DNA from 4 places in the Bacillus sp. PK6-16 genome. Region 3 is predicted to be linked to each of the others. Evidence: riboswitches for the same ligand, from Rfam matches in the RefSeq annotation. Region 3 holds a riboswitch; each other region holds the start of a gene.
The links. Region 3 has a riboswitch for S-adenosylmethionine ahead of metI (cystathionine gamma-synthase/O-acetylhomoserine thiolyase). Riboswitches for the same ligand answer to the same signal wherever they lie in the genome.
Positions count from the first base shown of each region.

Region 1: linked by a shared signal. The riboswitch ahead of M1D66_RS00435 (bifunctional O-acetylhomoserine aminocarboxypropyltransferase/cysteine synthase) and the one ahead of metI (cystathionine gamma-synthase/O-acetylhomoserine thiolyase) in region 3 are both predicted to bind S-adenosylmethionine.
Region 2: linked by a shared signal. The riboswitch ahead of M1D66_RS19715 (Na+/H+ antiporter NhaC family protein) and the one ahead of metI (cystathionine gamma-synthase/O-acetylhomoserine thiolyase) in region 3 are both predicted to bind S-adenosylmethionine.
Region 4: linked by a shared signal. The riboswitch ahead of M1D66_RS26175 (peptide ABC transporter substrate-binding protein) and the one ahead of metI (cystathionine gamma-synthase/O-acetylhomoserine thiolyase) in region 3 are both predicted to bind S-adenosylmethionine.

Region 1 covers NZ_CP096511.1:87,770-95,459, reverse strand. The annotation lists gene M1D66_RS00445 (homoserine dehydrogenase) at 1-214, opposite strand, end outside; gene metA (homoserine O-acetyltransferase MetA) at 356-1,261, opposite strand; gene M1D66_RS00435 (bifunctional O-acetylhomoserine aminocarboxypropyltransferase/cysteine synthase) at 1,245-2,543, opposite strand; SAM riboswitch class I at 2,636-2,740, opposite strand; gene M1D66_RS00430 (chloride channel protein) at 3,062-4,291, shown strand; gene M1D66_RS00425 (YjjG family noncanonical pyrimidine nucleotidase) at 4,335-5,030, opposite strand; gene M1D66_RS00420 (transcriptional regulator YeiL) at 5,138-5,809, shown strand; gene M1D66_RS00415 (FMN-dependent NADH-azoreductase) at 5,872-6,498, opposite strand; gene M1D66_RS00410 (response regulator) at 6,690-7,337, opposite strand; gene M1D66_RS00405 (GAF domain-containing sensor histidine kinase) at 7,358-7,690, opposite strand, start outside.
Region 2 covers NZ_CP096511.1:3,858,072-3,865,761, forward strand. The annotation lists gene M1D66_RS19705 (PspA/IM30 family protein) at 1-141, opposite strand, end outside; gene M1D66_RS19710 (lmo0954 family membrane protein) at 189-545, opposite strand; gene M1D66_RS19715 (Na+/H+ antiporter NhaC family protein) at 727-2,043, opposite strand; SAM riboswitch class I at 2,138-2,243, opposite strand; gene M1D66_RS19720 (ribonuclease FAU-1 family protein) at 2,364-2,882, opposite strand; gene gltP (glutamate/aspartate:proton symporter GltP) at 2,951-4,225, opposite strand; gene M1D66_RS19730 (murein hydrolase activator EnvC family protein) at 4,721-5,986, shown strand; gene M1D66_RS19735 (hypothetical protein) at 6,088-6,246, shown strand; gene M1D66_RS19740 (sodium-dependent transporter) at 6,274-7,629, opposite strand.
Region 3 covers NZ_CP096511.1:1,191,128-1,198,817, reverse strand. The annotation lists gene metH (methionine synthase) at 1-2,988, opposite strand, end outside; gene M1D66_RS06155 (bifunctional homocysteine S-methyltransferase/methylenetetrahydrofolate reductase) at 2,988-4,820, opposite strand; SAM riboswitch class I at 4,891-5,000, opposite strand; SAM riboswitch class I at 5,204-5,314, shown strand; gene metI (cystathionine gamma-synthase/O-acetylhomoserine thiolyase) at 5,409-6,521, shown strand; gene metC (cystathionine beta-lyase) at 6,518-7,681, shown strand.
Region 4 covers NZ_CP096511.1:5,103,469-5,111,158, forward strand. The annotation lists gene modB (molybdate ABC transporter permease subunit) at 1-486, shown strand, start outside; gene M1D66_RS26160 (GRP family sugar transporter) at 787-1,638, shown strand; gene proC (pyrroline-5-carboxylate reductase) at 1,924-2,727, shown strand; gene M1D66_RS26170 (aldo/keto reductase) at 2,729-3,562, shown strand; SAM riboswitch class I at 3,677-3,781, shown strand; gene M1D66_RS26175 (peptide ABC transporter substrate-binding protein) at 3,914-5,554, shown strand; gene M1D66_RS26180 (peptide ABC transporter substrate-binding protein) at 5,961-7,601, shown strand; gene M1D66_RS26185 (hypothetical protein) at 7,646-7,690, opposite strand, start outside.

The sequences.
Region 1 (7,690 bases), 1.1 Mb from region 3:
TTGGATTATCTAAAATTTCATTTGCATCTTGTGTTAATAGAGTAGAAGGTACCTCTACCTCTCTCTCTTTCTCAATGTTTTGCACTAATACTTTCGTTACCTTCACTGGACAACCTACTTGGTGTATGAGTCGTTCTTGATGATCCGTAATAATACGAACCACACCACTGCCAACTGTCCCAAGACCTAATAACCCAACTTGAATTTCTTTCATAGTACTGTCCACCCCTCAAAAATTGTGTTTAGATGAAATTATATGAGTAAAAAATCTGAAAAACAATGTATTTTGAACATTCGGAAAAATAAAGGTTAATCTTTACAAGGAAAACGTTGCCACGTGTTACACAATCTTTCTTTACAATATATAAGGGGTTTCTTGATACACGTAATAATTCAACCAATTAGAAAACAATAAATTACCATGACTCCTCCACCTAACAAGCGGCTTTTCATCTGGATTATTATGTTTAAAATAGTTTTTTGGCACATCAATATTTAATCCCTTGTCACGATCTCGTTCGTATTCTTGTTTTAACGTCTCACAACTATATTCGCTATGTCCAAGGGCAAACACTTGCCTTCCTTCTGGCCCAATAACAAGGTGAACACCTGCTTCTTCAGAGTTTGCTAACAATGTTAATTCTTTCACTCCTCTAATATCATTCTCTCGTACTTCTGTATGACGAGAATGCGGAGCAAAAAACAATTCATCAAATCCTTGTAATAATTTCACATGTTGCTCGCAAACTTCATGTTCAAATACACCGAACACTTTTTCCTTAAGGGGATACTTTGGAACACCATAATGATAGTACAAGCCAGCCTGTGCCCCCCAGCAAATATGGAGCGTAGATGTTACATTCGTTTTTGAATACTCCATAATATGTTTAAGCTCTTCCCAATAATCTACCTCTTCAAAAGCAAGGGTCTCCACTGGCGCTCCTGTAATAATGAGCCCATCAAACTTTTCATTTTCAATATCACGAAACGTTTTATAAAAGCTTGTTAAATGTTCTTGCGTTACATTACGCGATAGATGTGATTCCATATGAAGCAAATGAACATCTAATTGTAACGGTGTGTTTCCAATTAAGCGAAGTAATTGCGCCTCTGTATCTTGTTTCGTTGGCATTAAATTTAATATAGCAATTTTTAAAGCACGTATATCTTGTGTTTCTGCCCGCTCCTTCGTCATTACAAAAATATTTTCTTTTTGCAACACTTTGCGAGCCGGTAAATCTTTATCAATTATGATCGGCATGTGTTTTGCCTCCAACTAGAGCTGCTTCCAAATCTGCAATAATATCAGAAACATCTTCTATACCAACCGATAAACGAATTAAATCAGATGTAACACCCGCTAAACGCTGATCTTCAGCATTTAATTGTCTATGCGTCGTACTAGCAGGATGTATAACGCAAGTTCGTGCATCAGCTACGTGCGTTACAAGAGTTGCTAGTTTTACATTTGCGATAAATTCTTTTGCTGCTTCTAATCCGCCTTTAATACCGAAAGTTAAAACACCACTAGCACCTTTTTTCAAGTACTGTTGTGCTAATGAGTAATTTTCATTACTATCTAAGCCTGGATAATTCACCCATTCAATACGTTCATGATTAGCAAGCCACTTAGCAACTGCAAGAGCATTTTCACTATGACGTTCCATTCGTAAATGCAATGTTTCTAAGCCAATATTGCTAATATATGCATTGAATGGGCTCATACAATTTCCATAATCTCTTAATAGCTGAACACGTGCTTTCACAATATACGCTGCTGCACCAAAGTTTTGAACGTAACTTACACCGTGATAACTTGGATCTGGTTCAACAAGTTCAGGATACTTTCCATTTGTCCAATCAAAGTTTCCACCGTCAATTACAATACCGCCTAAGGAGCTCGCATGCCCATCGATATACTTCGTCGTAGAATGAACAATAATATTTGCCCCATGTTCAAACGCCTGGCATAAATAAGGAGTTGCTAATGTATTATCAACGATAAAAGGTACCTCTAATTCTTTAGCGGCAGCTGAAAATTCTTTAAAATTTAAAACATTCATCGCTGGATTTCCTAACGATTCTGCATAGATAAGTTTCGTCTTGTCATTAGCAAGCGCCGTAATTTCATCTGCCGTTAAATTTGGATTAAAGAACGTAACATCAATGCCAAACTTACGTAAACTCACCCCAAATAAATTAAACGTTCCCCCGTAAACAGTTGAAGAGCAAAGTAAATGGTCTCCACTACTACAAATATTTAAAACTGCGAGCATAATAGCTGCTTGCCCAGAAGCCGTTGCAACAGCTCCTACACCGCCTTCTAAATCTGATAACTTCTGCTCAAATGCTGCTAGAGTAGGGTTTCCAATACGTGTATAAATATATCCTTCTGCCTCTAAGTTAAATAGAGCTGCTAAATCATCCGAAGTATCGTATTTATACGTTGTGCTTTGATAAAGTGGTAAAACACGTGGTTCACCATTCTTTGGCGTATAGCCACCTTGCACACAAATTGTTCCTTTTCCCCATGATTCTCCCATCTCTCATTCTCCTTTCTTTTATACAAAATAAAAAACTGCCCCTTTCCTGAAAACAAGAAAGGAGCAGTTTGAAAACACGCTCTAAAGGCTCTTTCTTATCTCTCAGGATTACCACCTGCAGGATTTGGCACAATTCCGTTATACGGCTGTTGCCAAGGTTTCATCGGGCCTGTCCCTCCACCTTTTCTTGATAAGACTATGCAATTACCGTTGATTTTATAGCAATAATTTCCTAATGTCAAACAGTTTTTCTGAATGTTCTAAAATAAATGTTAACAGTTTCATATAAAGCAACAAAAGAAATATATTCTAGTCTATTTCAAAAAAGACCTTTAAAAACCTCAAATCAGTCTATAAAATTAAATAAGTAATTTAACCTATAAATTCAAATTCCCCAAAAGTTAGCCTATATGTTGAATAGGCCATCTTCTCAAAAAGATACTATATATATTCAATCCATTTTTCACTAGTATATTTCACTTTTTTCCCTACTAAGATTTACATAACGGAGGTATAACATGACAAATAAAAAAGATATGCATTACATACTTGCTCTATATGGCATTCTTCTAGGATCTATAGTAGGAGCTACAGTCTGGTTATTTTTAGTCACAATAAATATTGGAATCCACTTTATTTGGGGATACTTGCCTGAAGTTCTCTCTTTTCCCTCTTATTACACCCTTTGCGTAACAATAATTGGCGGGGTCCTCGTTGGTCTATCACAAAAACATTTCGGTACATACCCACGCCTTATGCCTGAAGTGATGGCTGAATATAAAAAAACTGGTCGAATCGAATATCGCTTTGTCCATCAGGCTACTTTAACAGCGATTATTGTTTTAATTTTCGGTGCTAGTCTTGGTCCAGAAGCCGCACTAGTTGGAATTATAGGCGGACTGTGCACATGGGTAGGGGATCGCTTTAAATTTGCCTTAAAGGGTATGAATGAGCTAACCGAGATCGGAATTGGCGCTACTTTAAGTGTCATTTTTAACGCACCATTATTCGGTTATTTAGCACCAAATGAAAATGAGGGGGAACAAATTGCTGCTTTTTCTAAAGGAAAAAAAGCGATTGTATACTTAGCTACTACTTTCGCAGGTTTTTCTGTTTATTTACTACTGAGTAAACTTGATAATCGTGGATCCTTTATTGTTGATTTCGGGGAAGGTGCACTTTCTTTCAATGAATGGATTGCATTTCTTCCACTTGCTAGTATCGGCGCTATAGTTGGTTTCTTTTATTTCAAGTTAGAATTCACATTAGAAAAGTTAATTCACCCTTTTAGAGAATACAAGCTGACACTCGGAATTATCGGTGGCATTTTATTAGGAATTGCAGGAACTTTTCTTCCGTACACATTATTTTCAGGGGAACATCAATTAAAAGAATTAGTTGTTGAATGGAGCCATTTATCTTTTTGGATACTACTTCTTTCAGGGATTTTAAAGTTGTGCATTACTGCCGTTTGTTTGAACACAGGGTGGCGAGGTGGACATATCTTCCCAATTATATTTTCTGGTTCAAGTATCGGATACGCTGTAGCATCTATTCTTCCTATAGATCCAGTAGCATCTGTTGCCATCGTAACGACAGCAATTTCAAGCTATGCGTTACGAAAGCCAATAGCTATAACATTACTATTACTTATGTTTTTCCCGCTTAATTTACTATTGCCCATGCTTGGTGCAGCTGCTATCGGGAATGCCTTTCCACTCCCAAAACATAACGAAAATAAAAATTAATAAAAATAGGCAGTGGGGACGAAAGCTCCACTGCCTATTTTTATTACACATGCTGCTTTAATAAAGCTTCTAACTCCTCAAAATTATGCACTTCATATGTCGGTATAATCCCACTATCATTTAATTTCCTTTCTGGATTAAACCAACAAGTATCAATTCCCGCTACATATCCACCTTTAATATCAGCGCTTAATGAATCCCCAATAATCAGCCCTTCTTCAGGTGCAAAGTTAGGAATCCGTTCAAAAACATAATCAAAATACTCTTTCATCGGTTTTTGAAAACCTGTATCTTCCGAAACAAAGACATCTTTAAATAATGAATGTAACCCTGCATTACGCAAACGTTTATCTTGCGTCTTAGAAACACCATTTGTCACTATATACAATTCATACTCCCCTTGAATTTGATTTATAAATTCAAACGCACCTTGCATGAGTTGATTTCCTTCTTCTAAGTAGTTACGATAATTATTTTCGAATAATATTCCATTTACTTCTTCTCCATACTCTTTAAACAACAGAGAGAATCGTGTATTTACAACTTCATTGCGTGATAGTTCACCTTTTTCAAAAGCATCCCAAAGACCTTTATTTATTTTTTTATAACGAGTCTCTATCTCGTCTGTTAAAGGGATTCCCTTCTCTTCAAAAAGTACCCGTAAAGCCACTTTTTCAGCCTTTTGGAAGTCTAGTAATGTATCATCTACATCAAATAACAATGTTTTATATTTTTTCATAAATTCATCACACTCTCTTTTCTACAAAAACAAATTTACATAAATCGTATCATTCCTTCTTGTAAAGATAATAGGAGATATCTCATACTATACATAGGGGTGAAAATATGAAAATCAGCAAAAATGAGGAAGAAATTTATCAATACATGCGAATCCATCAATTCCATACCCTATTTTCATTTCATGTCTTGCCATATGTAGAGCTGCATTCTTTTCAAACGAAAGAGATGATATGTAGCGAAGGAAATGCTCTTCCTTATCTCTATTACTTAATTTCTGGGAGAGCCAAAATATATATGAGTCATAAAAACGGGAAGGTTTCATTAATTAATTTTATTCAAGCACCATCTTTTATCGGAGAATTAGGATTAATAGGAGTAGAAAATATTACTAAGTCCGTTGAAGTACTAGAAGATTGTGTGTGTTTGGCACTTCCACTTAAAGATTGTCAGCAACTTTTATTACAAGATGCAACGTTTTTACAGCACTTATGTAAATTTATTGGAGAAAAGACAATTACTCGCACTGAAAATTACGCAAAAAACTATAGTTATCCTTTTGAAAATCGATTAGCTGCTTTTATTTTATTAACAGAGCAAAATAATTGTTATATAGAAAAGCATACCGAGGCCTCGGAATATTTAAATGTCAGCTACCGTCATCTTTTATATGTATTAAATCAGTTTTGCCAACAAAATTATTTAAGAAAAGAAGGCCGAACATATTATATACAAGATCGAAATACATTAGAAAAGCTTGCTGATGAACTAAAAATATAAAAAAGCAGCATTAACGTTTACATGTTAATGCTGCTTTTTTCGAGTGACGATTATAATTTTAATTAAAATTTACTTGCTACTTTAGCTGCTTCTTCAAGACCTGCAGCGATGATTTCTTCTGCTTTATCTGGGAATTGGTTATGCCCTTCAATAACTACTGTTTCCATGTTTGTTGCGCCGAAGAAGCCCATCATACTTGCTACATATTTAACAGCCATTTCTACCTCAGCTGCTGGACCTTCTGAATATACGCCGCCTCTTGCATTTAATAATGCAATCTTCTTATCTCCAATTAGGCCAACTGGACCCTCTGGCGTATATTTAAACGTTTTACCAGCACGGTTTAAATAATCAATATATGTGTGCAATACTGCTGGAATCGTTAAGTTCCATAATGGGAAGCCGAAAACAACTTTATCAGCTTCTAGGAATTGATTTAAATACCTATCAGCAACTGCTACTGCTTTTGCTTCTTCTTCTGTTAAATCAAATCCTTTACCTACCTTGAATGTACCATTGATCATGTCTACGCCTACGTATGGTAATTCTTCTTTATATAAATCAAGTTCTACTACTGTATCATTTGGGTGTGCTTCTTTATAGTTTACTAAAAATGCCTCATATAATTTTACACTAACTGCTTGTTCCGCTGGACGGTTATTTGCTTTAACGAATAAAACTGTTGCCATTATTTATTCCTCCTAGTACTCACTCTTATGTTGTTATATGCTTTCAAAAAAGGTATCCCTTGTAATTGTTGTTTTGTTGCTTACAAACATATTTTATCTTTATATAAAGACAATTTCGTCCTCACATAGACGTATTTTTCCATAAAAAAAGTCCACCTTCTAAAGGCGAACTTGGTCTTACGACTTTCGTCTTATACAATTCCATTTTTAACTGCATATAATGCCGCTTGCGTACGATCAGATAAATTCAACTTACTCAAAATGCTACTTACATGCGCCTTAACCGTCTTTTCTGTAATAACTAAAACAGATGCAATTTCCTTATTGCTCATCCCTTTCGCTAATAGCTGCAATACTTCATTTTCTCTCGCTGTTAGCACATCCACTTGAATAGAAGGTTCTTCTTCCTTTTCTTCTACAGGTAATGTTTGAGAGAGAAGAGCATTTGCTATATCCGGATGTAATTGAATGTTACCTTTATATGCGCTTCGAATAGCCTCAACAAGCTGATCTGGTTCTACATCTTTTAAAATATACCCACTTGCTCCAGCCCTTAATGCAGGTAACACATGCGCCTGATCAGAAAAGCTAGTTAATACAATTACTTTCACATTTGGATACTCTTTTTTTATATATGCCGTCGCCTCAACACCATCCATTTCAGGCATATATAAATCCATTAATATAACATCGGGATTTGTTTCTCGTACTTTCACTAACGCTTCTTTCCCATTATTCGCTTCTCCAACTAACTCTAAATCTTCCTGTGTACTTAAGAAAAATGCTAATCCTTTTAAAACGACTGTATGATCATCAACTAACAATACTTTTATTTTCACAAACTTCCCTCATTTTCACATCATAATGGTACATTTACTTTTACGCTCGTTCGTTTATTACTACTTACAATTTTAATTGTTCCACCAACTAATTCTACTCTTTCACGCATCGTAGTCATACCTAGTGATTTCTTTTCTTTTATATTCTTTTCCACAAAGCCCTTTCCTTGATCAACTATTTCTAATGATACATTTTTCTCATTCACTGTAAAATAAATCGTCGCTTCTTTTACACCTGCATGCTTACTTACATTGTTCAGTGCTTCTTGGCCTATGCGCCACAAAGCTTCTTCTACTACACGAGGTAAATCACGAACACCCGTAACTTGCTCCCTAATTTTCAGTCCCAAATT
Region 2 (7,690 bases), 2.6 Mb from region 3:
AATTTTTGTTATTTCACGCTCACTATCACGTAAATATTGGTTTAACATCGCAATTGGATTTTTTCTTTCCTTCTCATCTAACACGTTATGAAAATCAGCTAAAATTGCATCGCGTACACGTCCGAATAAAGATTGTTTCATTATAAATCTTCCTCTCTTCTACTTTTTTTATAATTTGATTTATTGTTTTAGTTTTTCATTAATTTGTTCCACTCATCTTCAAAGTTGCTATATGGTTTAGAACTTTCTGGAGCAGATTCAACAACTACATCTTTTTCTTTTTTCCACTCACGGTATCCGTAGTATAAAACCACTAAAGCAGCGATACCGATTAATGCTGGCGAATGAGAAAGTGCAATGGATAAACCGATTAAACCAACAATCCCCCAAGCTAACTTTCCAAAAAATGATTTAGCTCGCACAAATGATTTATAGCTCCAATATACAACTCCTGCTCCGATTGCAAATCCTACAATACCAGCAAGACTACCAAGAGCAATTAAAGCCAAAATACCGGCTGCGATAAACGCTAGAAATTGTTTCATCTTGTGCTTGCCTCCCTTCGATTTGATACTCTTATCTTAACTATTTTTTCATCTTTCCATAACGAGCTTAAGAACCGTTTTTAACTCAGACTTAAGACCGAGTCATATTCAGCCCTTTACGCAAAAAAACGTGCAGAGTCTATCCTCTGCACGTTTTTTAATTACTAACATTCATATTAAATTAAGCTGTTTTATGATACTCTTTTTTCTCAGCTACTTTCGAAAACCTTGGAAACCCAATTAAAATAGAAGCAATCCCACATATTCCAACTAAGATTGGATAAAATGCATATGGCAACAATTCAACCGGAGATAACGCTGCAAATCCTGCTGCCGTTAACATTTGGGCACCGTACGGAATTAATCCTTGCACACAACATGAGAAAAGATCTAATACACTCGCTGATTTACGAGGGTCTATTTCATATTGATCTGCAATATTTTTTGCAAGCGGGCCTGTAAAGATAATTGAAATCGTATTATTCGCTGTACACATATTCGTCATACTCACTAAACCAGCAATACCAAATTCCGCTCCTTTTTTCGAACGAATATTACGTGTTAATACATTCATTAAATATTGAATACCACCATTATATTGGATTAATTCAACCATACCGCCAATTAATATAGCAAGTAATACTAACTCCATCATACCGCCCATTCCAGTCGTTACACTTTTAAAGAAACTTTCTAACGTGTAACTTCCATCTATAAGGCCGATAACACCAGATAGTACAGTTCCACCAGTTAATACAATAAGTACATTCCAGCCAAGTAGCGCTGTAATAAGTACTCCTGCGTACGGTAAAATCTTTATCCAATCAAAGCTATGTGCTTTAATCTGCGTGTCACTTCCTGAAGTAACTATTACTAATAGTACAATTGTAATAATAGCCGCTGGTAACACAATTAAAAAGTTCGTTTTAAACTTATCTTTCATTTCTGTTCCTTGTGAACGAACAGCTGCGATTGTTGTATCTGAAATAAATGATAAATTATCACCAAACATCGCTCCGCCAACAACAGTAGCCATTGCAAGCGCAATTGAGATATCGGTTTGACCACTAATACCTACAGCAATCGGCGCTAATGCTGCAATTGTTCCCATTGAAGTTCCCATCGCTAATGAAATAAATGCACCAATAACAAAGATTCCAGCTACGATAAATCCTGGCGGTAAAATAGTTAACGCTAAATTAACAGTTGAGTCTACTCCGCCCATTCCTTTAGCAGTTTCAGAAAATGCACCTGCAAGCACAAAAATTAATACCATAATCATGATATCCGGATTTCCTGCACCTTTAGCGAACCGCTCTACTTTCACATTAAAACTTTCTTTACGATTCATCACTAAAGCGACTCCTACAGCAATTGAAATCGCTACAAGTATCGGCAATTTATAGAAATCACCTGTAATAATTCCAGAACCAATAAATAGCGCCAAAAATAGCCCAAGTGGTAATAAAGCTAAACCATTTCCTCTCGTTTCTTTCAAAGTACCATCTCTCCCTAGTTTCAACCTTTTTCTAATGAATAACAAAAGACCTCTTCCGATGAGAAGAGGTCTTATACATCTATAAGAAACGCTCTTCTCATCTTTCAAGCACATGCTTGCTGGATTTGGCACAGCACTCTGAAATCGAGTCCGCTGCCGAGGCATCGTAGGGCCAGTCCCTCCGCCTCTCTTTATAAGAAGGTTTCATATTTATTTTTTAATAATAATTTCTTCCCTAACTTTACTCGCTTACAAAACAAAAGTCAATTATTTTTTGTATAGATTTTTTTGGTAATTATACAAAAATTCGAATACAACAATCATTTTAACTTTTCGATTTCTTCTTCCAATATTGAAATCCAATAAAATTCACTATTTTTTATTGCTGCTAATATCCATTTCGTAGTGTACCAAGCTAACTCATACTCTTCCTTCGTGACATCGCCACTTTTATAAGCATCCTCTAGCTCTTCTTCATCTAATATATACACCTTACCGCTGGGTAATAATACTACATCTAAATATAAATCATCAAAATACGGTAAACCACGATCGTCTATTTCATATTCTTTCGTCACATCAATATAATATTGCACTAAATTGTGCCTATCATCTAACATAGCTGTAATCGCAAAGTTCTTTCCATTAATGAAATATTGAACCCACGTATACCCATCACTTGCAATACAAATTTCTTTACCATCATATTCTTTACAACTAGGCTCTCTCACCTTTTTTATATCCAGTATTCCGAGCATTCCCTCTTCCACTTGCTTAACCGTATAACTCTTTTCTATTAGTCTCTTCCACGAAGAACCGTCACCATATTTTCGTTTCATTATGTCTGCTCCTCTTCTATATACAGAAAAGCTCCCACATATTATGTGAGAGCTTGTTCATATTATAATTAAGCCGCTTGACCCTTTTCAGAAATCTCTTTTAAATAAGCTTGTCCTTTTTCAGCGTCATATTGACCTTCCCACTTAGACATAACTACAGCTGCTAAAGAGTTTCCTACAACGTTAACTGCTGTACGAGCCATATCTAAAATACGGTCAATACCAGCAATGAACGCTAAGCCTTCAGGTGGAATACCTACTGTACCAAGTGTCGCTAATAATACAACGAATGATACGCCCGGTACACCTGCGATACCTTTTGATGTAACCATTAATACAAGCAACAATGTAATTTGTTGTGTAATAGATAAATCAATACCGTACATTTGCGCTAAGAAAATAGCCGCAATTGCTTGATATAAAGTTGATCCATCTAAGTTAAATGAATAACCTGTCGGAATAACGAAAGATGTAATTGCTTTCGGGCAACCGAATTTCTCCATTTTCTCCATGATTTTTGGTAAAACTGTTTCTGAGCTTGCTGTAGAATACGCTAAGATCAGCTCGTCTTTTAAAATCTTAAAGAATTGGAAAATGTTAATTCCAAATATTTTCGCTGTAAGTCCTAAGACAACTACGACGAAGAAAATCATTGCTCCATATACGACAATTAGTAATTTCCCTAACGGAATTAATGAAGCAAGACCAAATGTAGAAACTGTAACACCAATTAGTGCAAACACACCAAATGGTGCAAATTTCATAACTTGGTTTGTTACGTAAAACATTGCATCAGCTACACCTTGGAAAAATTGAAGAACTGGTCTTCCTCTTTCACCAATCGCTGCTACACCTAAACCAAATAGTACAGAGAAGAAGATAATAGCAAGCATATCTCCGTCAGCTAACGACTTCATAATGTTCGTTGGAACAATATTTACAAATGTATCTGCAAATGAATGACTTTGTACTTGCTCTGTCGTATGTGTATATTTCGAAATATCTGTCTTTGTTAACTGCTCCATATTTACGCCTTTTCCTGGTTGGAAAATATTCGCTATTAATAGACCAACAATAATTGCAATTGTTGTAATAATTTCAAAGTAAAGAATTGTTTTTCCGCCTAGTCGACCTAGTTTTTTAACATCGCCAACACCAGCAACCCCAACAACAATACTTGCTACAACAATCGGTACAACGATCATTTTAATTAATCGGATGAAAATATCACCAATTGGTTGTAAGTACTTCACAACAGCTGGATTATCAAAGAAAATCGCACCAACCGCAATACCAAGCGCAAGTCCTATTAATATTTGCCATGCAAGTCCTATTCTTTTCATATTTGTTGTAACCCCCTCTTCGATGTGTCACTCTATCTCTCATTCTATCTCTATAAAACTAAGAAATTAAGAGTATTACATATTATTCGACAATTCACTACATTTTGTCCCTGTTAAAAATCATAAATCAAAAATTTAAATCTGACAACAAAATAACTTTGCCCGAACACAAATAATTTTCTTGACAAAAAGCAGACCCATGTTAGAAAACCTAACATGAGAACGATTCCTTACTAGTGTTTTATTAGCTTTCAAAGTAATATTTCACCTCATAAAAACGATTACTTTCCTCCTTCATTTCACAGATAAATCCCAAAATTTACCTTTGTTACACATATGAATAAAATGTAAGCACTATGACAATTACAGTTGAAAAATGATAAATTCCGACAAAACTTAGCAATTTTATAAAATTTTCTTTACATTATGATTACAACGATAGACACCCTTCTTCTTATGATATATAACATTCATAGGGAAAGGAGTCAGACAACAATGAAAAAGAAATTTGCAGCGTTTAGCGTTTTAGCAGCAGGAACGATTTTTGCTTCCCCGTTACTTTCACCCGTATACGCTGAAACGAATCAAGATAAATTATCTAACATTCAATCTGAATTAGAAGGCAAACAAAGTGACTTACAAAATAAATCAGTCGAGAAAGAACAAATAGAAAAAGAAATTCAAGAATTACAGAAGAAAATCGATGAATTAACTACTTCCATTAATAAAAATGAGACTGAATTAAACGATACAAAAAAAGAAATTAGCAAAACACAACAAGTAATTACTGACAAAAAGAAACATATAGAACAATTACAAACAAACATAGATACACGTCAGGAAGTTATTAAACAACGATTACAATCTATGCAAGAAAAACCGCGTACAAATATCATTACAGAAGTATTAACAAACTCTACAAACATTGCTGATCTTGTTGATAATATGTACTCCGTAAGTTTAATATTAAACAACGATACAGATATTGTAAAAAAACAAACATCTGATCAAAATGCTGTAACGACAGAAAAAGAGGCTGTTGAGAAAAAAGAACAACAACTGAAAGACTCTGAACAAAAACTAGAACAAAAACAACAAGAATTACAAAATAATCAACAACAGCAACAAACTCTTATTAACGATCTACATACGAAAGTAGCAAAAGTAGATTCAGAGATTGAAGGATTAGAAGAATCCAAGGGCATTTTAGAAAATCAACGTCAAGCTGTTCAAAAAGCAATTGAAGAAGAAAAACGGGCGGAAGAAGCTCGTAAAGCGGAAGAAGTCCGCCAGGCAGAAGAGGCTCGCAAACAACAAGCTACTAAATCTGCTCAAGCGGCCCCAACACCACATGATACAAATATCGGTGGTTTTATCAAACCAGCAGCTGGATCAAAAACTTCCGGATTTGGTGTACGTTCTTTAGATAACCATAAAGGAATTGACATCGCTGCTTCGGGAACGGTTCCAATTATCGCTGCTGCAGATGGCGTTGTTATTCGCTCAGAATTATCATCTAGTTACGGAAACGTAGTGTATTTATCTCACCGTATAAACGGAAAAACATATACGACAGTATATGCTCATATGAATAGTCGTTCTGTATCGAATGGACAAACTGTAAAACAAGGCGATCAGCTTGGATTTATGGGGAATACGGGCCAATCATACGGACAACATTTACACTTCGAACTTCATCTTGGAGAATGGAATGTCGGCAAGACAAACGCAGTTGACCCATCTCCTTATATCGGATTATAAAAAACCTCGGTGCCTACCGAGGTTTTTCATTTACACTTCACACAATATAGGCATTCTACATAGACTATAACTAAATGCCTATAGTTTACGAGGTGATCCATATGAATACGCAATTACAACAAAAAATAGAAGAAGCTAGAGAAACGTATATTGGCCGGATATTTACATTTGGCGGCTCAGTTTTATTTTTAATCGGTTCATTCCTCGCAGTCACCACAGCCTATAAAGCGTATAATCGTCTATTACATTCATCAACATAAAAAAAGACGGGAAATCCCCGCCTTTTTTTATGCAAACATTTTAAATACACCTATCGCATTTAAAAATACAATTATTACAGTTACCGGAATAACATAACGAAGTAAGAAGAACCAAATGTTAAATAACGTTTTCCCTTTCGTTTCCGTCACTTCTAATTCTTTCATCAACAATTCTTTACTCATTTTATTTGGTACAAATAATGAAATAGCTAGTACTCCTAACGGTAGCAATACGTTACTTACCGAAAAGTCGACTAAATCAAAGAACGTTTTCCCAAATATTTTCACGTCACTCATAATCCCAAATGATAACGCTGATGGAATACCGACTGCAAAAATAAGAATACCAATTAATAATGATGCTGACGGACGCTTCTTCTCATTACCTTTCGCAACAGATGCTACTACAATTTCAAGCATTGAAATTGCTGATGTTAAAGTCGCAAAGAAGAATAAAATTAAAAACATAATAAAGAAAAATTGACCAAATGGTATTTTTGCAAATACTGCCGGAAGGACGATAAACAGTAATCCTGGTCCTTCAGTCGGTTTAACTCCTAATGCGAAAATCGCTGGGAAAATTGCTAATCCTGCAAGTACTGTAACAAAAACAGTTAAACTTACAATAGATGTTGCTGATTTCGTTAAATGTTCCTCTTTCTTTAAATACGAACTATACGTTACCATTACTGAGGCACCTACTGTTAGCGAGAAGAAAGATTGTCCCATTGCATATAAAATCGTATCTGCTGTAAGCTTTGAAAAATCTGGCTTTAAGAAGAACTCTACTCCAGCAAAAGCACCATCGAGTGTTAGCGCACGAACAATAATCGCAATAAATAAAATAAATAATAGCGGCATCATGTACTTACTTGCCTTTTCTATACCTTTCTCTACACCTTTACTTACAACAAAAATCGTACAAAGCATAAAGATAAATTGTGCTCCAATCGCACTTAATGGATTTGAAATCGTTTCACCGAACAATTGTCCATAATCAGCTGCACCATTCCAGAAACTTCCTGTCACACTATAATATAAATAAAGTAAAATCCATCCACCTACAACACTATAAAAAGATAGTACACTAAAACAAGTAACAACTCCCATACGACCAATCCAAGGATATAATTTGCTATTTGGCACTAGTACTTTATAAGCTGTAACCGCCTCTTTTTGCGTGCTACGTCCAATAACAAACTCCGCTATTAGAAGGGGCATACCTATAAATAAAGTTAATAGTAAAAATACAAGGAAGAATGCGCCTCCCCCTCCATTACCTGCAACATATGGAAATTTCCATATCGCACCAAGACCTACTGCGGCTCCGGCTGCTGCGAGTACAAAGCCTATTTTCGACGTCCATTGCTGTGTTTCTTTCATCATAAATTCTCCTTTTCTGAATATTTAAACTTTTGTTAATTATACACTTTCATTTCATACT
Region 3 (7,690 bases):
CATCTCATCTCCTATTGGGCGCAAATAATCACCTAAAGTACGATAGGGAGCCTTTCCTTGTCTAGGGAATGTGAAACGCTCTATAACACGCGTATGATCTTCTGGATCATATATTACAATGTTTTGTCCGTCGCTTTGCGCTGGGAAAAATTGATACACTGCTTTCGGCTTTAACCAAGATTGTCCTTCCTGCAATAATTCATCTATTAAATCATTTAATTCATGTGCTCTCTTATCTCCCTCTTTCAAAAGCTTCTTCACATTTCCTTTTAATCCAAGGTGATGCCCAAGTAGCATTTGTCTATTCAGAAATGGTGCGAGATGAAGGGCGGGAACATCTCGTAATACAATTCGTTTTGTTGAATCAGGCACCATAACCTCTGATTTTGGTAATGGCTCAATTACTGCTGGAATTTCTACTTTCTTCTCCTCTTTTTTTACGATATGAAGATGACGTTCTTTTTTATCCTGCTTCATCTTCTCACGCTCTTCTTCTTTTTGAAGCTTATTAATAATATCGAGCCCCGTCATCGCATCACTCGCATAACAAACGAGTCCTTTATATGATGGTGAAATCCGATTATCTGTAAACTTTCTCGTTAACGCTGCACCACCTACAACAATGGGCACATCAATATTTGCCGCTTTTAAATCTTCAGCAGTCGTTACCATTTGTTGCGCTGATTTTACTAATAAACCTGAAAGGCCTATAATGTCCGGCTTCTTTTCTTGTACTTCTTGAACAATTCGATCCGAACGTACATTAATTCCTAAATTAATAATCTCATATCCGTTATTCGCTAAAATAATTTCAACGAGATTTTTCCCAATATCATGCACGTCACCTTTTACAGTTGCTAACAATACTTTCCCTTTTTTCGCACTATCACTAGATTCCATATGTGGCTCTAAATAGCTTACAGCGGCTTTCATACTTTCGGCACTTTGCAATACTTCAGCAACAATAAGTTCATTATTATTAAATAGTCGTCCTACCTCGTCCATCCCTGTCATAAGCGGACCGTTAATAATATCAAGAGGTTTTCTTCCTTCTTCAAGTGCAAGACTTAAATCCTCGTGTAATCCTTGTTTCGTACCTTCTACAATATAATTTGCTAGTCTTTCATCAAGCGTTAACGTTTCTTGCACAACGACATCTTTCTTTTTAGCAACTCGGTAAAAGTTTGTAAATTCTTCTAACGTCTCTTTCGTCGTTTCAAACAGTAATGCATCTGCAAGGCGTTTTTCTTCCTCTGGAATCGACGCATAGCGTTCTAATTTTTCCGTATTCACAATCGCGTAATCTAATCCTGCTTTCGTAGCATGGTATAAAAAAACTGAATTTAATACTTCACGTCCAGCCGGTGGTAAACCAAATGATATGTTACTTACACCTAAAATCGTTAAACACTCTGGTAACGCTTCTTTAATAAGGCGAATTCCTTCTATAGTCGCTGCCGCTGAGCCAATATATTCTTCATCACCTGTCCCTACTGGAAACACAAGTGCATCAAAAATAATATCTGACGGGCGTATCCCATACTTCTTTGTAAGTAATTCATAGCTTCTTTTCGCAATTTCTATCTTTCGTTCCGCACTAACCGCCATACCGTCTTCATCAATTGTTCCTACAACTATAGCGGCACCATACTTCTGAAGAAGCGGTGTCACTTTTTTAAATCGTTCTTCTCCATCTTCTAAATTAATTGAATTAATAACAGCTTTTCCTTGAATATAAGTAAGAGCTCGCTCCATCACATTTTCATCTGTTGAATCAATCATAATCGGTACTTTTAATACTTTCGTAACTTCTGCTAAGAAGTTTTCCATATCTTCTATTTCATCGCGATCAGGATCTGCCATACAAATGTCAATAATATGAGCATTTTTCTTCACTTGCGCTCTTGCCACTTCAGCAGCCTCTTCAAATTTCCCTTCTGCTACTAAGCGTTTAAATTTACGTGACCCAATAACATTCGTTCTTTCACCTACAAATAACGGTCTCATAGACTCATCATATTGCAGTGCTTCTAATCCACTAATTCCATGTCCTTCTCTCTCATGATGGTCACGAGGCTTAAGAGATGCTAGCGCGGATTTCATTGCTTTTATATGTTCTGGTGTCGTGCCACAACAACCACCAATAATATTAACCCATCCTTCTTCAGCAAATCGCTTCACCTTTTCAGCAAGAGAAGATGGAGATTCATGGTAATGTCCATCTTCATCAGGAAGACCTGCATTTGGATAACAAGAAATGTAACACTCCGATAAATCAGATAGTGACCGAATATGGTCCCTCATAAACTCCGGACCAGTCGCACAGTTTAACCCAACAGATAATGGTTTCATATGTTCTACTGATAAATAAAAAGCTTCAATTGTTTGCCCAGCCAGAGTCGTTCCCATTGGCTCAATCGTTCCTGAAATCATAATAGGAACCGTTTTTTTCAGTTCTTCAAAAGCGGCTTGAATTCCAATATAAGCTGCTTTCACGTTACGCATATCTTGACTCGTCTCAACGAGTAATACATCAACTGCTCCTTTTAATAATCCTCGTGCCTGCCTTGTATAAGCCTCAATCAATTCTTCAAAAGTCACACCACCTGTAACACTAATTGCTTTCGTTGTTGGTCCCATCGCTCCCGCAACATATACTTCCTTCCCGCTTTCTTTAACAGCTTGCTTCGCCAAAAGTGCTGCCTTTTCATTTAGTTCTTCATCTAAATGAGACAGATCATAATCACTTAGTACAATATTCGTTGCCCCAAATGTATTTGTTTCAATAATATCCGCTCCAGCTTCAATGTAAGCTTTATGAATCTTTAAAATAACGTCTGGTCTTGTTTCCACTAAATATTCATTACAGCCCTCGTACTCTTCTCCTCCGAAATCTTCAGCAGTTAAATCCTCTTGCTGAATCATTGTCCCCATTGCACCATCTAATATTAAAATGCTATTTTTTAATTTTTCTTCTATACACTTCATCAATTAATACCTTCTTTCACTTCTTGCTTTTCTCTTACATATTTAACAAGATGTTCTGTAATTTCATACTTTAAAAATGGTGTAATAAGATAAATACCATTAAAATATTTCATCGCTGCGTCGACCAATTCTTGTGAAATGCGGATCCCTTCCTCAATTGCTGCCTCTTTCGTTTCATGTCCATCCATTCTCTCTCTTATTTCTTCAGGAAGAGTAATACCCGGCACCTCAAAATGAAGAAAATCTGCATTCCGCTTACTTACTAACGGCATAATTCCAATAAAAATAGGTTGTTCCAAATGCTTTGTCGCTTCATACACTTCTTCAATTAACTTGATATCGTAAATTGGCTGAGTTAAAAAATACTCCGCTCCAGCATCTATTTTTCGTTCCATTCGCTTAACCGCTGCTTTTAAGTGCCTCACGTGAGGATTAAATGCGCCGCCTACAGAAAACCTTGTCGCCGGTCCAATTGATTTCCCTAAAATTGAACGTCCATCGTTCATTTCTTTAATCATTTTAATAAGCTCAATAGAGGATAAATCATATACAGAAGTGGCACCGGGAAAATCACCAACGCGCGCTGGATCACCAGTTAAAGCTAACACTTCTTCCATCCCTAACGCCGATAAACCTAACAAATGAGATTGTAGTCCAATGACGTTATGATCTCTACACGTTAAATGCGTCAATACTGGGATATCATGCTTCGTTAATAACGCACCCATCGCCATATTAGAAACACGAGGCGATGCTAATGAATTATCTGCTAGAGTAATAGCATCTGCTCCCGCTCTTTTTAACGCTCTTGCTCCTTCAAAAAAACGCTGTGTATCTAACGTTTTCGGTGGATCTAATTCCACTACAACTGTCGTTTGTTTTTTCGCTTTCTCTGCTAGAGTGACGTGAGCCTTCGAACGTTTCTCATGCGTATGAACGACTTTCGGCCTTTGAATCGTGTCTTTTTCTATTACAGGGGTAATATTCGCAACAGCGCGCTTCATACTTTGAATATGTTCTGGAGTCGTACCACAACAACCACCCAATAACCGAATACCTTGCTCAATAAATCTCGGTGTCATCGCTTCAAAATAAGCTGGGCTTCCCTCATATACGTAACGTCCCTCCACATAATTCGGGAGGCCTGCATTTGGGTATGCTGATAAATAGCCATTTTGAGGAATCGATATCATTTTGAAAGCTTCCGTCATATGAAGCGGCCCTAGTTGACAATTCAATCCAACAACATTTGCACCGTAATCTATAAGTTGCTTTAATATTTCATTGACATCATTTCCATTTTGAGTCGTACCTGCTTCATGTAACGCTAATTGCGCAACAATTGGAATATTCGTTTGCTTACGCAATACTTTAACGGCATGAAGTAATTCAAATTCATCGTAAAAAGTTTCTAATAGTAATCCATCAACCTGTTCTTCTAGTAAAGCCCCTGCCTGTTCAAGTAACATAAACTCTCTTTCCATATCAGTCGTTGTAACAGCTCCGATATGTTTCATACCACCAATTGTTCCTAAAATTGCATTTTTATCTGTCACAGATGCTTTCGCCAGTTTTACTGCCGCTCTATTAATTTCTATAACTTGATTTTCTAAACCATACATACGTAATTTCGCTTCATTTGCTCCATACGTATTCGTTTGAATTACATCTGCTCCAGCAGCTACATATTGTTTATGAATCGATATAATTAAGTCTGGATCAGATACATTCAATTCTTCAAAGCTACTTTGCAAACCATGTGAATGCAATAACGTCCCAACCGCACCATCACCTATTACAATTCCGTTTGATAATAAATCTAGTAATTTCACGAATCTCCCTCATTTCTATCAATATAAAAACCCCCTCTTCACTTTGAAGAGGGGGACATAATCGTTCCTCCTCTTATTATGCAAAACATTCGTTTTGCAGGTATTAGCACCGTTTCAAACATTTCGTTTGAAGGTTGCCGGGTTTCACAGGGCCTTTCCCTCCACCGCTCTCAATAAGAGTTGTCTTTATTATTTTATTTATGTAGCTAAAAGGAAATGCGTTCCCCTTTTAACAATGTTTGTTAATTTTTTAATAAATTTAGCATGCACAAAAGTAAAAGTCAATGACACTTGCGGAAAAATAAAAATTATTTAAAATAAAGTTGCAATTCAGTTATATTTTATTGTAAAGTTAAAAACATAATAAAAATTTCATACGAACATTCTTATCTAGAGAGGTAGAGGGACTGGCCCTGTGACGCCTCAGCAACCATTAACATTTTGTTAATAAGGTGCTAATTCCAGCAAATTGTGAAAGATTTGACAGATGAGAAGAAGACTCTATTCAAACCGAAAGCCTTCTTCTTAGAAGGCTTTTTTTATTTTATATTCACTTAATGTTTCAATTTAAAAAGGAGGAATTTTCACATGTCAACAATCGAAACAAAACTAGCACAAATCGGAAATCGCAGTGAAACTACAACTGGAACGGTTAATCCACCAGTTTATTTCTCAACCGCTTATCGTCACGAAGGAATTGGTAAATCTACTGGCTTTGACTATTCACGAACTGGCAATCCAACTCGCGGTCTTTTAGAACAGGCGATTGCAGACTTAGAATGTGGCGAACAAGGTTATGCCTGTAGTTCAGGGATGGCGGCTGTTCTCCTCGTCCTTTCTCTATTCCGCTCTGGAGACGAACTTATTGTATCTGAAGATTTATACGGGGGAACGTATCGATTATTTTCTGAGCATGAAAAAAAGTGGAATGTTCGATGTAGATACGTAAATACACAGTCTATTAAACAAATTGAGCAAGCTATCACAACTGAAACGAAGGCTATTTTCATAGAAACTCCAACTAATCCATTAATGCAAGTTACTGATATTGCTGCTGTCGCAACTGTAGCGAAAAGGAACGGACTACTTCTTATTGTAGACAACACTTTCTACACACCTTATATACAGCAACCATTAACAGAAGGTGCTGACATTGTACTTCATAGCGCAACGAAATATTTAGGGGGACATAACGATGTACTAAGCGGGCTTGTCGTTGCAAAAGGAAAGGAACTTTGCGAGGAAATCGCTCATTATCATAATGCATCAGGTGCAGTTTTAAGCCCATTTGACTCATGGTTATTAATTCGCGGTATGAAAACGTTAGCGCTTCGCATGAGGCAACATGAAGAAAATGCGAAAGCAGTTGTTGCGTATTTAAATGATGAGGACGGGGTGACAGATGTATTTTATCCAGGAAGAGGTGGCATGATCTCATTCCGCCTTAAAGATGAAGCTTGGATTAATCCATTCTTACAATCTTTATCCTTAATTACATTTGCCGAAAGTCTTGGTGGTGTAGAAAGTTTAATGACTTATCCAGCAACGCAAACACATGCTGATATTCCTGAAGAAATTAGAACAGCAAACGGCGTATGCAATCGTCTTCTTCGATTCTCAGTTGGCATTGAAAATAGTAACGATTTAATTCAAGACTTAAAGCAAGCAATTAAACTCGTAAAAGAAGGTGTAAGAATATGAGCTATTCTATAGATACACTCTTACTACACAACCAATATAAACACGACTCGCAAACAGGCGCTGTGAACGTTCCTATTTATAATACATCAACTTTTCACCAGTTTGATGTAGATACGTTCGGAAAATATGACTATAGCAGGTCAGGAAATCCAACTCGTGAAGCTCTTGAAGATATCATTGCTTTATTAGAAGGCGGAACAAAAGGATTCGCCTTTGCATCAGGCATTGCAGCGATTTCCACTGCATTCCTCCTTCTTTCACAAGGTGATCACGTACTCATTTCAGAAGATGTGTACGGAGGCACTTACCGAGTGATAACTGAGGTACTCTCCCGTTACGGTGTTTCACATACATTTGTTGATATGACCAATTTAGAAGAAATAAAACAAAACATTAAACCAAATACAAAGCTCTTTTATGTAGAAACACCTTCTAACCCACTTTTAAAAGTGACAGATATTCGCGAGGTTTCTAAACTCGCAAAATCTATTGGCGCTCTTACTTTTGTTGATAATACATTTTTGACACCACTATTCCAAAAACCACTTGAACTTGGAGCTGATGTCGTTCTTCATAGTGCTACAAAATTTATTGCTGGTCATAGTGATGTTACTGCCGGATTAGCAGTAGTAAAAGATTCAGAACTCGCTCAAAAGCTTGGATTTTTACAAAATGCATTCGGTGCTATTTTAGGACCTCAAGATTGTTCTCTCGTACTTCGCGGTCTAAAAACATTGCATGTACGCCTCGAACATTCAGCTAAAAATGCCAATAAAATCGCACATTATTTACAAGAGCACTCTAAAGTAAAAAATGTCTATTATCCGGGATTACAAACTCATCTCGGATTTGATATTCAACAATCTCAAGCAACATCAGCTGGAGCGGTCTTATCGTTTACTTTGCAGTCAGAAGATGCACTCCGCAAATTTTTATCAAAAGTAAAATTACCTGTTTTTGCAGTTAGTTTAGGAGCTGTAGAGTCAATTCTTTCTTATCCAGCAAAAATGTCACATGCAGCACTGTCGCAAGAAGCTCGTGATAAAAGAGGAATCTCTAATTCATTACTTCGGTTATCAGTCGGTCTTGAAAATGTTAACGATTTAATATCCGATTTTGAAAATGCCCTTTCTTATGTAGAAGAACCTGTAAATGCATAGAGAAAAAGA
Region 4 (7,690 bases), 1.4 Mb from region 3:
TTTCTCATTATCATCTTTGGAAACAACAGCCCGATCGGAAAGTGGGTTGAATCATTATTTCAGCAGTCTATTATGTTCACATCTACTGCTGCGATCATTGCTTCTACAGTTGTTGCATTTCCGCTTATGTACCAATCAGCGAAAACGGGATTTTCTATCGCAAATGTACAAATTGAAGAAAGTGCTCGTGACCTTGGCGCAAGTGAATATCAAGTTTTTCTGCACGTTACACTTCCGCTCGCATTTCCTGCCTTACTAAGTGGGATGATTTTGAGCTTTGTCCGCGCGCTCGGTGAGTTTGGTGCTACACTTATGTTTGCCGGGAACATTCCTGGTAAAACACAGACAATCCCAACTGCAATTTACATGGCTATTGATGCAAGTAATATGCAACTCGCATGGACACTTGTAGTTATTACTATCGGTATGTCACTCGTATTTCTACTATGTATTCAACTTATTAATAAAAGAATTACTAACCCTTAAAGCAGCTTTTTTCGAAGCTGCTTCTTTATTTCTTAGGAAATAAAATATACCACCGGGAAATAACTGAATTTTACCTTTTATTAAAATATACATTTTATTTGAATTCACTTTCTAAAATAGGCAATTTCCTGTTATTATATGGAGGTGTTTCAAAAAATGAAGAAATGAAAACGCATTTATATCGTGAATTCTTCATCCTGTTTTAGCAATCGGTAATCTTCTACTCTATTAGTGGGGCATTACCGATCGTTAGAACGATATGTAACTATATTGGTATAGCAAACCGAAGGGAGTCTTGTAATGGACATTTTATTAGCGCTTCTTCCTGCAATTGCATGGGGAAACATCTTATTAGTAAGCGTAAAAATGGGCGGTGGTGCATATAGCCAAACGGTAGGTATGACAATCGGTGCTCTATTCTTCGCAACAATTATGTATGTATTTACTCAACCAGCTTTAACAATGACAATCTTAATTGTTGGTTTTATTTCAGGTTTATTCTGGGCTTTAGGACAAGTAAACCAATTAAAAACAGTTGAAAAACTAGGTGTTTCAACTACTGTAACGATTTCTACTGGTATGCAACTTGTTGCAACTTCTATCTTTGGGGTTATCGCTTTCCGTGAGTGGACTACTACTACAACGATCATTCTGGGAACGATTGCAATCCTATTAATCGTAGTTGGTGTTGTATTCACATCATTAGATGATAAAGAAAATGCTCAGCCACCTGGACAATTGAAAAAAGGACTTCTTACTTTAATTGTTTCTACTTTCGGCTATCTTGTATATGTAATTATTATTCGTTGGTATAATATCGATGGTTGGTCTGCTATTTTACCACAAGCAGTTGGTATGTTTGTTGGTGCGGTTGTACTGACGTCTAAACATAAACCATTTAACAAATATGCAATCCGTAATGCTTTGTCTGGTTTACTATGGGGAACTGGAAACTTATTCTTACTTCTTTCATTACCACGTGTTGGAGTAGCAACAAGCTTCCCATTATCTCAAACTGGAATCGTTATCTCAACATTCGGTGCGATTGTATTCTTAGGTGAAAAGAAAACAAAACGTCAATTGATCTTTATTGCACTCGGTAGTGTTTTAATTATTGGCGGCGCTGTATTACTTGGTATGACAAAAGCATAATCTTATATTCTATTAGTAAACCCCTGAAGCATATGTACTTCAGGGGTTTTTTAATTCTAATTATTTTCTAGATATAATTATTTGTATGTTCTTTCCCCTTATAATTGCTCTTCCACTCTAGCAAACCAGCTACACATATAAAGAGATTAATAATAGCTAATATTAGCATGAATTTCCTCCTTCTCATTATCCATTCCATCTACGGTAAGTCTTTTCTTTTTACAAAATTCTCTTAAAGATGATATCGTTTTTATAACATATCTCTACTAGAAAGGAATAAAGGATATGCTAACTAAACATCGAATTTTATTTATTGGTGCCGGTCGTATGGCAGAAGCTATATTTTCCGGATTACTTAAAACAAGCAAAGAGTACATCGAAGAAATTATCGTCTCTAACCGAAGCAACATAGAAAAGCTAAAACAGTTACAACGTCGATATAATGTGTCTACTACAACAGATTGGAAACAGCATGTTACATCTGTTGATACGGTTGTTTTAGCAATGCCACCTTCTGCTCATGAAGAGTTATTAGCTGAGCTATCTCCGTTAATATCAAATCAACTAGTCGTAACGGTAGCAGCTGGCATTGGACCATCTTATTTAGAAGCTAGACTCCCAAAAGGCACGCCTGTTGCTTGGATTATGCCTAATACAGCTGCTGAAATTGGCAAGTCTATCTCCTTATATACAATGGGACAATCAGTAAACGAGATACATCAAGAAACCCTGCAACTACTTTTAAAAGGTATTGGTACTTCGCAACTTTGTACTGAGGAAGAAGTTCATCAGCTTACTGCAGTTACTGGAAGTGCACCAGCCTTCCTTTATTACTTTGCTGAAAGCTTAATTGAAGCAACAAAAAGTTATGGAGTTGATGAAGAAACCGCAAAACATCTTGTCATTCAAATGATTTCTGGCTCTGCTTCTATGCTTGAACAAACGCAAAATCCAGCTAACCTTCGCGAACAAGTAACAACGCCAGGTGGTTCCACAGCTGAGGGTCTCAAAACTTTATACGAATATAATTTTTCAGAGGCAATTCAAAAAGCAGTAGAAGCAACAAACAAAAAAGCTAGGGGGAAATAATATGATTTTAACAAGTTTAAAAGACTATACAACATTACATAACGGTGTAAAAATGCCTTGGTTTGGTTTAGGTGTTTTTAAAGTAGAAGATGGTTCAGAAGTAATTGATTCTGTAAAAGCAGCAATTAAAAATGGCTACCGCAGCATCGATACTGCAGCAATCTATCAAAATGAAGAAGGCGTTGGGCAAGCGATTCGTGAATCCGGTGTTTCACGTGAAGAATTATTTATTACCTCAAAAGTATGGAATAGCGATCAAGGATATGAAACAACACTTCAAGCATTTGAAACTACATTAGAGAAATTAGGTCTAGAATATTTAGATTTATATTTAGTACATTGGCCTGTAAAAGGGAAATATACTGAATCATGGAAAGCATTAGAAACACTTTATAAAGATGGCCGTGTTCGCGCTATCGGTGTGAGTAATTTCCACATTCACCACTTACAAGACGTATTTGAAATTGCTGAAATTAAGCCAATGGTCAACCAAGTGGAATATCACCCACGTTTAGCACAAGAAGAGTTACATGCATTCTGTAAAGAACATAATATCCAGCTTGAAGCTTGGTCACCATTAATGCAAGGACAACTACTAGATAATCCAACGTTACAAGAAATTGCGACAAAATATAATAAATCAACTGCGCAAATTATTTTACGTTGGGATTTACAAAACGAAGTTGTAACAATTCCCAAATCAATTAAAGAACATCGCATTATTGAAAATGCAAACATCTTCGACTTTGAATTAAGTGCTGATGATATGAAAGCAATTCAAGCTTTAAATGAAGATCGTCGCGTTGGTCCAGATCCAGATAACTTTAACTTCTAGTAGAAAACTGAAAATTTAAACTATATTTCATTTAGTTGACACTTCATTATTCAAGGTGTAAGATTTTGAATTATCAAAGAAACACAAAAATTAATAAAATTTATTCGTTTACTCATTGTATCAAGAGAGGTGGAGGGACTGGCCCTTTGAAACCTCGGCAACAGGTTCATTTTGAATACTGTGCCACTTCCTGCAAGCTTTATGCTTGAAAGATAGAATGAGGGACTTCGTTTATATACGGGTGCATAACTTGTACGTAAAAATCCCTCTTTCTCAATATGAAAAGAGGGATTTTTTATTTTTCATTTCCCTCATCATCATCCAAACTTAATTATTTAGGAGGAAAATCAAATGAAAAAGAAGTTTGTACCCGGTATTGCATCAGTTGTAGGAGTAAGTATTTTATTAACTGGTTGCGGTAGTTATAAAAACGAAGCAAGCGGAGCAAATGCAAAAGACGAGGCACCTAGTAAACAGGTTTTAAACTTATCTTCACCTACTGAAATACGAACAATGGATACGGCTCGTGCTACAGATACTGATTCTGGTCAAGTAATGAGAAACGTATTTGAAGGTTTGTATAATCTTGGTGAAGGTAACAAACCTGTTCCTGGTGTTGCAAAATCTCATGAAGTAAGTGGCGATAAAACGAAATACACATTCCATTTGCGAGATTCAAAATGGTCAAACGGCACTCCTGTTACAGCTAAAGATTTTGTGTTCGCTTGGCAACGTGCCGTAGATCCAGCAACAGCCTCTGAATATGCATTTTTATTCTTTGATATTAAAAACGCAACAAAAATTAACAACAAAGAACTTCCAGCCGACCAACTTGGTGTAAAAGCAGTTGATGACCATACGTTTGAGGTAGAATTAGAGCGTCCTGTTCCTTATTTTATTAGCTTAACAGCGTTCCCAACATTTCTACCAATTAATGAGGAATTCTTTAAAGTACAAGGTGATAAGTACGCTTTAGAAGATAATACAATCTTGTACAATGGAGCTTTTACACTAAGCGATTGGAAGCACGAACAAAGCTTTAAATTTAAGAAGAACCCTACCTATTGGGATAAAGATACTGTCAAACTAGAAGAAATCAATTTTAATGTCGTAAAAGAAAAATCAACAGAAGTAAATTTATTCGAGTCAAAACAATTAGATCGTATAAAACTAACATCTGACTTCGTCGATAAATATAAAAAGGATGCTAACTTTAAAGAACGTCCAAACGTAGGCGTACAATTTTTACGTATGAATCAACAAAACAAAGTACTTCAAAACGTTTCTGCACGCCAAGCAATTGATCAAACAATTGATAGAAAATCCTTTGTAAATACGTTATTAAATGATGGCTCTACACCAACATTTGGTCTCGTTCCAAAAAACTTTGCAAAAGGACCTGAAGGAAAAGACTTCCGTACTGCAAACGGCGATTTAACAAAAGTTGATACAAAATCTGCACAAGAGTTATGGAAAAAAGCTAAACAAGAGCTTGGTTCTGAAAAGATAACATTAGAATTATTAACGAGTGATGCTGACCTTGATAAGAAAACTGGTGAATTCTTAAAAGGACAACTAGAAAAGAATCTAGATGGATTAACAGTAAATATAAAACCTCAGCCGCGTAAGCAACAAGTTTCGCTTTTATTAAAAGGTGACTACGAAATCGGAATTGATGGCTGGAGCCCTGACTTTGCGGATCCAATTACATTCCTTGAGCTATTTACAACGAATAACCCTTATAACTTAGATCATTACTCTAATAAGGAATTCGATGAAACAATAGCAAAAGTGAAAACAACTTTAGCTGGTGATGAAAAAGCTCGCTGGGAAGCATTACTAGCATCCGAGAAAATATTATTTAAAGACTCTGTTATCGCTCCTCTTTACCAAAAAGGCGAATCTTATTTAGAACGTTCTTATGTGAAAGGAATTGTGCAAGTAGACTTTGCAGGTCAATTAAACTTCAAGTGGGCAAAAATTGAAAAATAAAGTGAAACTTTAATAAGTGGGGGGGTTCTTCATCCCCACTTATTATTAGCCCACACCAATTGTTTTTTTAGCAAAATATATTAAAAATAGGTTCTCTCACACATGAGAATCTGCTTTTTTAATATATTATTCTAAGAAATTAACAATCTATTTTTATTATTGACATATAGTTCTTTTCAGTGTTAATATTCTAAATAATCAAAGAAACAAAATATTTAACCATCAAAATATAATGTCTACTACGTTGAAACATATAACGATAGATTATAGTTCAACATGTATATACATATAGAACACCTGATTACCTATAAACAAATATTTATAATAGGTTTTATCTCCTTCTATAGCTACTTCAAGACACGGACATTATGACGTTACGAACAACACATTTAGGGAGGAACGAACAATGAAGAAAAAAGTTGTACCTGTTGTTGCATCTGTTTTAGGGGCAAGTCTATTACTAACTGCTTGCGGGGGAAATAAAGATAATGCAAGCGGAGCGAAAGCAAACGATAAAGCACCTGATAAACAGGCAATTAACTTATCATTCGCTTCAGAAATTCCAACAATGGATGTTGCAAAAGCAACGGATGGGGAATCCATGAACGTAATGCGTAATGTTTTTGAAGGGCTATATGCAATGGGAGAAGATAATAAACCGGTTCCTGGTGTCGCTGAGTCGGTTGACATTAGTCCCGATAAAACAAAATATACATTCCATCTCCGTGATTCAAAATGGTCAAACGGTACTCCTGTTACAGCAAAGGACTTTGCCTTCGCTTGGCAACGTGCCGTAAATCCTGATACAGCAGCTGAATACGCATTCTTATTCTTCGATATAAAGAATGCGAAACAAATAAACCAAAAACAATTGCCAATTGATCAACTAGGGGTCAAAGCTGTTGATGATAAAACGTTAGAAGTACAACTAGACCGTCCTGTTCCCTACTTCTTAAGCTTAACTACATTCTCAACATTCTTACCAATTAATGAAGAGTACTTAAAGTCTCAAGGCGATAAATATGGTTTAGAAACAAATCATTTAATTTATAACGGTGCTTTCACATTAGATAACTGGAAACATGAACAAAGCTTCCAATTGAAGAAAAATCCTAACTATTGGGATGCTAAAACTGTAAAATTAGAAGAAATCAACTTCAATGTCGTTAAAGATAAGTCTACAGAAGTGAACTTATATGATTCAGGACAAATTGATCGTGTTGCTTTAACTGCAGAGTTTGTTGATAAATATAAGAGCGATCCAAACTTCAAAGAACGCGCTGAAGTCGGCATTCAATTCTTACGATTAAATCAGAAAAATGAAACATTAAAAAATCAACATGCACGCCTTGCTATTAACGGCGCAATGAATAAAAAAGCTTACGTAGAAACAATCTTAAATAACGGCGCTGTTCCAGCTGAAGGAATGGTTCCTGCGAAATTTGCAAAGAGTCCAGAAGGCAATGACTTCCGTAAAGAAAATGGAAATCTAGTCAAGGATGATGTGAAAACAGCGAAAGAAAACTGGAAAAAAGCAAAACAAGAACTTGGTACTGACAAAGTAACAATCGAACTATTAACAAGTGACAATGCTTTAGCTAAAAAGACTGGAGAATATTTAAAAGGTGAATTAGAAAAGAACCTAGATGGATTAACAGTGAATTTAAAACCACAACCACGTAAACAACAGCTAAAACTACTATTAAGTGGTGACTATGAAATTGGTATTGACGGCTGGGGCCCTGACTTCGCTGATCCAATTACATTCTTAGATTTATTTACAACAGATAGTGCTTATAACTTCGATAAATACTCTAACAAAGAGTACGATGAGCTAATTCATAAAGTGAAAACTGATTTAGCTGGCGATGAAAAAGCACGCTTTGAAGCAATGAAGCAAGCTGAAAAAATTCTATTACAAGACGGCGCTGTCGCTCCTTTATACCAACAAGGCCGTTCTTACTTACAACGCTCTTTCATTAAAGGACTTGTAACAACTGACTTCGGTGGTGAGTTTAACTACAAGTGGACAGAAGTTACAAAATAATAAGTGCTAATAAAAAGGTATCCCACCGAGGATACCTTTTTATTTTATATTTCTTTAACTACAGAGCTTCTTCTTCCCTTTACCATTCC